2 regions of the Stenotrophomonas sp. ESTM1D_MKCIP4_1 genome follow, and region 2 is predicted to be linked to the other one. Evidence: riboswitches for the same ligand, from Rfam matches in the RefSeq annotation. Region 2 holds a riboswitch; the other holds the start of a gene.
What was found. Region 2 has a riboswitch for glycine ahead of gcvP (aminomethyl-transferring glycine dehydrogenase). Riboswitches for the same ligand answer to the same signal wherever they lie in the genome.
Positions count from the first base shown of each region.

Region 1 (3,319 bases), 760 kb from region 2:
CATCGGCCGGGCCCAGCACCACGGTGCGGCGCTGTGCCTTGTTGTCCTTGTCGACGATGTGCACGTAGTTGCCCTGGCTGCCGAACTGCACGGCGGCATCGGGAATCAGCAGTGCCGGGTGTTCGCCCAGCTGCAGGCGCACGTTGACGAACTGGTTGGGGAACAGGGCCAGGCCCGCGTTGTCGAACTGCGCGCGCAGCTTCAGCGTGCCGGTGGCGGTGTCGATGCGGTTGTCGACGCTGGACAGCGTGCCCTGCGCCAGTGCCTTGCTTTCGCTGCGGTCCCAGGCTTCCACCGGCAGGCCGGCCTGCGCCTGCACGGCGTCGAGCAGGGCCGGCAGTTCCGGTTCGGGCACGGTGAACAGCACGCTGATCGGAGCAGTCTGCGCCAGGGTCACCAGGCCGTCGGTGTCGCTGGCGTGCACCAGGTTGCCGACATCGAGCCGGCGCAGGCCGACGCGACCGCTGACCGGTGCGGTGATGCGGGTGTACTGCAGTTGCAGGCGCGCTTCGTCCACCGAAGCCTGATCGCTGATGCGTCGGCCCTGCAGCTGGCGGACTTTGCTCTGCTGGTCGCTCAGTTCCTGCCCGGACACGTAGTTCTGCTTCTGCAGTTCGCGGTAGCGCTGCAGCTGGCGTTCGGCGTTTTCCAGTTCGGCCAGGTTCTGCTGCTGGGTGCCCTGTGCCTGCGCCAGCTTCACTTCATAGGGGCGCGGGTCGATCTGCGCGAGCAGATCACCGGCCTTGACCTGTTGGCCTTCCTGGAAATGCAGGCGCAGCAGTTCACCATCCACGCGGCTGCGCACCACCACGCTGTGCAGCGGGGTGACGGTGCCGACGGCCTTCAGGCGCAGCTGCAGCGGTTCGGCGCTGGCGCGGGCCACGCGCACCGGTACGGTCTTGCCCGGCCCTTCGGCCACGTCCGCATCGGCGCGCGGCCACGCCCACCAGGCCACCAGGCCGATCACGATGATGGCGGCGGGAATCGCCCACCTGCGGTGGGAACGCGACGGGGTGCTACGGGACGGCTCAACAGCGGACATGGGGCATCCTGCGCCCTGCGGGCACGCAGGGACATGTACGCCCGGTCACGCTTCATGCGCAGCGGGCAGCGGGGGAGGGGAGTTGTCTGGCGGGGCCGCGAGCGCAGCGTGGCTGGATGCCGTCGCGCGTGCGACGGGGCGTCAATGGTAGCCAATCAGACCGGCGAATGCCGCATGACCTTGGTCATGTCCTATCACCGGTAGTGCCGGCCGCTGGCCGGCAACCTGCTGGAATTTGTGGGCGTGTGCAGCGTTGCCGGCCAGCGGCCGGCACTACCGTCAAACGGTCAATGCACTTCGTCGTGGTACACGAACTTGGGCATTTCCCAGCGGTAGTGGATCGCCAGCAGGCGCACCGCGAAGCCGCCGCCCAGGCAGCACAGGATGGCGGTGGCATCGGCCACGCCCCAGCGCAGCAGCAGCAGGTACACCGCGCCGGTCAGCAGCGAGATGATCGCGTACAGCTCCTTCTGGAAGATCAGGGGCACTTCGTTGCAGAGGATGTCGCGCAGCACGCCGCCGAAGGCACCGGTCAGCATGCCGGCAATCAGCACGATGGGCATCGCATGGCCGGCCTCGCGTGCAATCGAGCAGCCGATCAGGGTGAAGGCAATGAGCCCCAGGCCATCCAGCACCAGGAAGGTGCGGCGGAAGTGATGCATCCAGCGCGCCACCCAGGTGGCGATCAGCGCCGCGCACACGGTGAAGCCCAGATACTCGGGGTGCTTCACCCAGCCCAGCGGGTAGTGGCCCAGCAGGATGTCGCGCAGCGAACCGCCACCGAGGGCGGTGACGCAGGCGATCATGACCACGCCGAACAGATCCATGCGACGGCGGCCTGCGGACAGGGCGCCAGTCATGGCTTCGGCGGAAATGGCGACGAGGTAGATGATGGACAGCAGCATGGGAAAGGCTCCGGGCGCGGTGGGGCCGGCCATGCGCGTATACCGCCACTGCCTGCGCAATGACGGGATGACGATGACCGGTGCCGCTCCCGCTGTCCTTTTGCCTGAGAGTTCAGCGGGATGAACCGCGTGCCCCTTCGGCGGATCGTGCCGGGCGTGCCCGGTGACCTCTCTCCAGCTCGGCGAGTCGAATGCATGGTTGGTGGGATTCCAGCCCACCGGCCTGAGCGATCATGGGAGCCTGCGCCTTCGGCGGGCGCCAGCGTGGCGCCTCTCTCCTGCATTCGGCCGCCAGTATATCCGCTGCAGTGCAGCACGCCATAATCTCCCCATGACCCGTCCGCCCGTGCCCTGGTTCCTGTATCTGCTTGAGTGCCGGGATGGCAGCTATTACGCCGGCATCAGCACCGACGTGGCGGCCCGTTTCGCCGCCCACCAGGCCGGCAAGGGCGCCCGCTACACACGGGCCCGGCCGCCGCTGCGCATCCTCGCCGTGCGCGAATACCCGGACCGCGCCGCTGCCTCACGTGCCGAATGGCAGCTCAAGCAGCAGCCGCGTGAACGCAAGCTGGCCTGGCTGCAGGCCCCGGCCCAGGCCGTCCCGTAGATCCACGCCATGCGTGGATGGGCGCCGATGAAATGCGCCTGATGCAGTAGATCCACGCCATGTGTGGATGGGTGCCGCACCCATGCCATCATCGCCAGACGCCCAGCGCTGGAGACCCGGAATGCCCACGCTTGCCCTGCTGTTTGCTGTTGCCGGTGCGACGAGCCCGGCCGCCGACCCGGCCACCCTCGCGGCCATCGAAGCCACCTGCCACGACTACGTGGACGGCCAGTTGGAGGCCGACCCGCAGCGCGTGGCCCGGTCCCTGCACCCGGACGTGGCCAAGCGCGCGGTGCTGGGCGATACGCCGGATGAGCGACTGGGCCTGCGCCGCATGTCCAAGGAAGAACTGGTGGCTCTGACCAAGCAGGGCGCGTTGAAGACTCCGAAGGAGCAATGGGACCGCCGCTGCACGGTGCTGGATGTCACCGGCAACGCGGCCTCGGTGCGGCTGGAAACCCCGTGGTTCGTCGACTACTTCCACATGGGTCGTTTCGACCAGCGCTGGGTCATCGTCAATGCGCTGTGGTATCCGAAACCGAAGGCGGAGTAGATCCACGCCACGCGTGGATGGCCTCGCCGCGCTCAGCTCTCCATCGAAACGCCAAGCACCTCGCCGTCCTCATCGAACTCGACACTCAGCACATACTGCGAGACGTCGCCCGGCAGCTCGAAATCGACGTGCACCGATCCATCGTCTCCCCAGGGCGCGCGCGGCTGCAGCAGGCCCAGCACCGCGCTGGCCGCCGGCGTGGCCGTGCCCAG
Region 1 is NZ_CP026004.1:3,905,646-3,908,964, reverse strand. It holds gene C1924_RS17765 (MdtA/MuxA family multidrug efflux RND transporter periplasmic adaptor subunit) at 1-1,042, opposite strand, end outside; gene C1924_RS17760 (trimeric intracellular cation channel family protein) at 1,330-1,947, opposite strand; glycine riboswitch at 2,030-2,135, opposite strand; glycine riboswitch at 2,149-2,238, opposite strand; gene C1924_RS17755 (GIY-YIG nuclease family protein) at 2,279-2,554, shown strand; gene C1924_RS17750 (nuclear transport factor 2 family protein) at 2,676-3,107, shown strand; gene C1924_RS17745 (DUF2004 domain-containing protein) at 3,140-3,319, opposite strand, start outside.
Region 1: linked by a shared signal. The riboswitch ahead of C1924_RS17760 (trimeric intracellular cation channel family protein) and the one ahead of gcvP (aminomethyl-transferring glycine dehydrogenase) in region 2 are both predicted to bind glycine.

Region 2 (3,319 bases):
TGAGCAGCACCGACACCGCGCACAGGGTGAAGCCGATGGCGATCTGGCGGGTGGGCGCGGTGCGCCCGGCCATGCGACCGGACAGGAACGAGCCTGCCGTCATGCCACCGATGGTGGGAATGAACAGCCAGGCGAAACCGCCCTCACCGAGGTGCAGGTGCTGCATCACGAACACGGGCGCCGAGGCGATGTACAGGAAGATGCCGCCGAAATTGATGCTGCCGGCCAGCGCCAGGCGCAGGAAACGCGGATTGAAGCCGATGCGCACGTAATCGCGCAGCAGCCCACGCGGCGACAGCGGCATGCGCGCTTCCACCGGATGGGTTTCGGGCATGAAGCGTGCGGTGCAGACCAGCAGCAGCAGCGAGAACGCCACCAGGAACCAGAAAATCAGCGGCCAGCCGGCGCCGCTGAGCAGGATCCAGCCACCGATGATCGGCGCAATGGCCGGGGCGATGCCGAACAGCATCGACACCTGGCTCATCAGCCGCTGCGCGTCGTGGCCGTGGTAGAGATCGCGGATGACCGCACGGCCGACGATCATGCCGACGCCGGCCGACAGGCCCTGCAGCGCGCGGAACACCAGCAGCGTGGTCAGGTCGGTGGACAGTGCGCAGCCGACGGAGGCACCGATGAACACCACCAGGCCGGCGAGGATCACCCGCTTGCGGCCCCAGGCATCGGACAGCGGCCCGTGCGCCAGGCTCATCAGCGCGTAGAACAGCAGGTAGACGCTGATGGTCTGCTGCACGGCCACTTCATCCACTGCCAGGCGCTGGGCCAGCTGCGGGAAGGCCGGGAAGATGGTGTCGATCGAGAACGGGCCGAACATCGCCAGGCCTGCCAGCAGCAGGGCCATGCGTCGGGTGGAAGGGGCAACAGCGGCGGTCATCGGCAAAGCGTCCGGCAGGGCCATGCGCGGCACGCACGGCGGGCGCCGATCCCCTGCAGCAGGGACGGCGCCAGATGAATACGAGAGTCCGGCCATGATAGGCCGCCAATGCAGCCGATGCCATCGACCACTGCACCGAACGCATGCCCGGGCCATCGGCCGTTCAGGCGGGCCGGTGCCCTGCCCGGCTTTCCGGGCCGCGTTCAGCCATGGCAACCGGCTATAATGGGCAGGCAACATGGTGGGAGAAGCGGAACACCGCTGCCGAAGGCGCAACGCCCGTAATCGCTCAGGCCCGATACCACCCGTAACAGAACTCTGGAGAGACCGGTTCGATCCGGCGCCGAAGGGGCACGAAGCTGCGGTTTGCCGCGCTTTTAAACTCTCAGGCAAAAGGACAGAGGGGCGCCCCGCAGACCGCCAGCCGGCGGCTTTGTGCCCGTGCGTGTGCCCTTTCCTGACGGATCCTTCGCCATGTCCCAGAACACCCCCTCCCTGCGCGAGCTCGAGCACCATTCGGCGTTCGTCGAGCGCCACATCGGCCCCAACGATGCCGAGATCGCGCAGATGCTCGACGTCGTCGGCCATGCGTCGCTGGATGCGATGACCGATGCCATCGTGCCGGCCAGGATCAAGTCGCCCGCACCGCTGGCGCTGCCGGAATCGATGACCGAAGTGCAGGCGCTGGCGAAGATCCGCGCGATCGCCGACAAGAACACCGTGCTGCGCAGCTTCATCGGCCAGGGCTACTACGGTACGCACACGCCGAACGTCATCCTGCGCAACATCCTGGAAAACCCGGCCTGGTACACCGCCTACACCCCGTACCAGGCGGAGATCTCGCAGGGCCGCATGGAAGCGCTGATCAACTTCCAGACCCTGTGTGCCGACCTGACCGGCATGGAAATCGCCAACGCCTCGCTGCTGGACGAAGCCACCGCCGCCGCTGAAGCGATGACCCTGGCCAAGCGTTCGGCCAAGTCGAAGTCGGACACCTTCTTCGTGCACGACGCCGTGCACCCGCAGACGCTGGAACTGCTGCGCACCCGCGCCGAGCCGATGGGCATCGTGCTGCGCGTGGGCACCCCGGCCGAAGCGCTGGAAGCGGAGGCCTTCGGCCTGCTGCTGCAGTACCCGGACACCTTCGGCCAGGTGGGCGACTACAAGGCCCTGGTCGATGCCGTGCACGCACGCGGCGGCCTGGTGGCCGTGGCCACCGACCTGCTGGCCCTGACCCTGCTGGCCGCCCCCGGCGAATGGGGCGCGGACATCGTGGTCGGCAACAGCCAGCGCTTCGGCGTGCCGTTCGGTTTCGGCGGCCCGCACGCAGCGTTCATGGCCTGCCGTGACGCCTACAAGCGCTCGATGCCGGGCCGCCTGATCGGCGTGTCCATCGACGCCGAAGGCAAGCCGGCCTACCGCCTGACCCTGCAGACCCGCGAGCAGCACATCCGCCGCGAGAAGGCCACCTCCAACATCTGCACCGCGCAGGTGCTGCTGGCGGTGATGGCCTCGATGTACGCCGTCTACCACGGTCCGGAAGGCCTGGCCCGCATCGCGCGCCGTACCCACCGCCTGGCCTCGATCCTGGCCGCATCGCTGCGCAGCGCCGGCGTGCAGGTCGGTGGCGACTTCTTCGACACCCTGCACATCACCGGCGTGCACGCCGATGAGGTCCACGCCAAGGCCCGCGCGGCCGGCTACAACCTGCGCGCGATCGACAGCGATTCGGTGGGCATCAGCCTGGACGAGACCGCCACCCGCGCCGACATCGTCGCCCTCGCCGCCGTGTTCGGTGCACAGGCCGATGTGGACGCACTGGATGCCAGCACCGCCGACGAACTGCCGGCCGGCCTGCTGCGCCAGTCCGCGTTCCTCACCCACCCGGTGTTCAACACCCACCACAGCGAGCACGAACTGCTGCGCTACCTGCGTTCGCTGGCCGACAAGGACCTGGCGATGGACCGCACGATGATCCCGCTGGGCTCGTGCACCATGAAGCTCAACGCCACCGCCGAGATGATCCCGGTGACCTGGCCGGAGTTCTCGCAGATCCATCCGCTGGTGCCGGCTGACCAGGCGCTGGGCTACAAGGAACTGATCGAGTCGCTGGAAGCGATGCTGGTCGAGTGCACCGGCTACGACGCGGTGAGCCTGCAGCCGAACTCCGGCGCGCAGGGCGAATACGCCGGCCTGCTGGCAATCCGCGCCTACCACCGCTCGCGCGGTGAGGGCCACCGTGATATCTGCCTGATTCCGGATTCGGCGCACGGCACCAACCCGGCCTCGGCGCAGATGTGCGGCATGAAGGTCGTGGTGACCAAGACCGACGCCAACGGCAACGTCGATGTCGAAGACATCCGCGTCAACGCCGAGAAGTACAGCGACCGCCTGGCCGCGATCATGATCACCTACCCGTCCACGCAC
Region 2 is NZ_CP026004.1:3,142,312-3,145,630, forward strand. It holds gene C1924_RS14410 (multidrug effflux MFS transporter) at 1-892, opposite strand, end outside; glycine riboswitch at 1,201-1,303, shown strand; gene gcvP (aminomethyl-transferring glycine dehydrogenase) at 1,367-3,319, shown strand, end outside.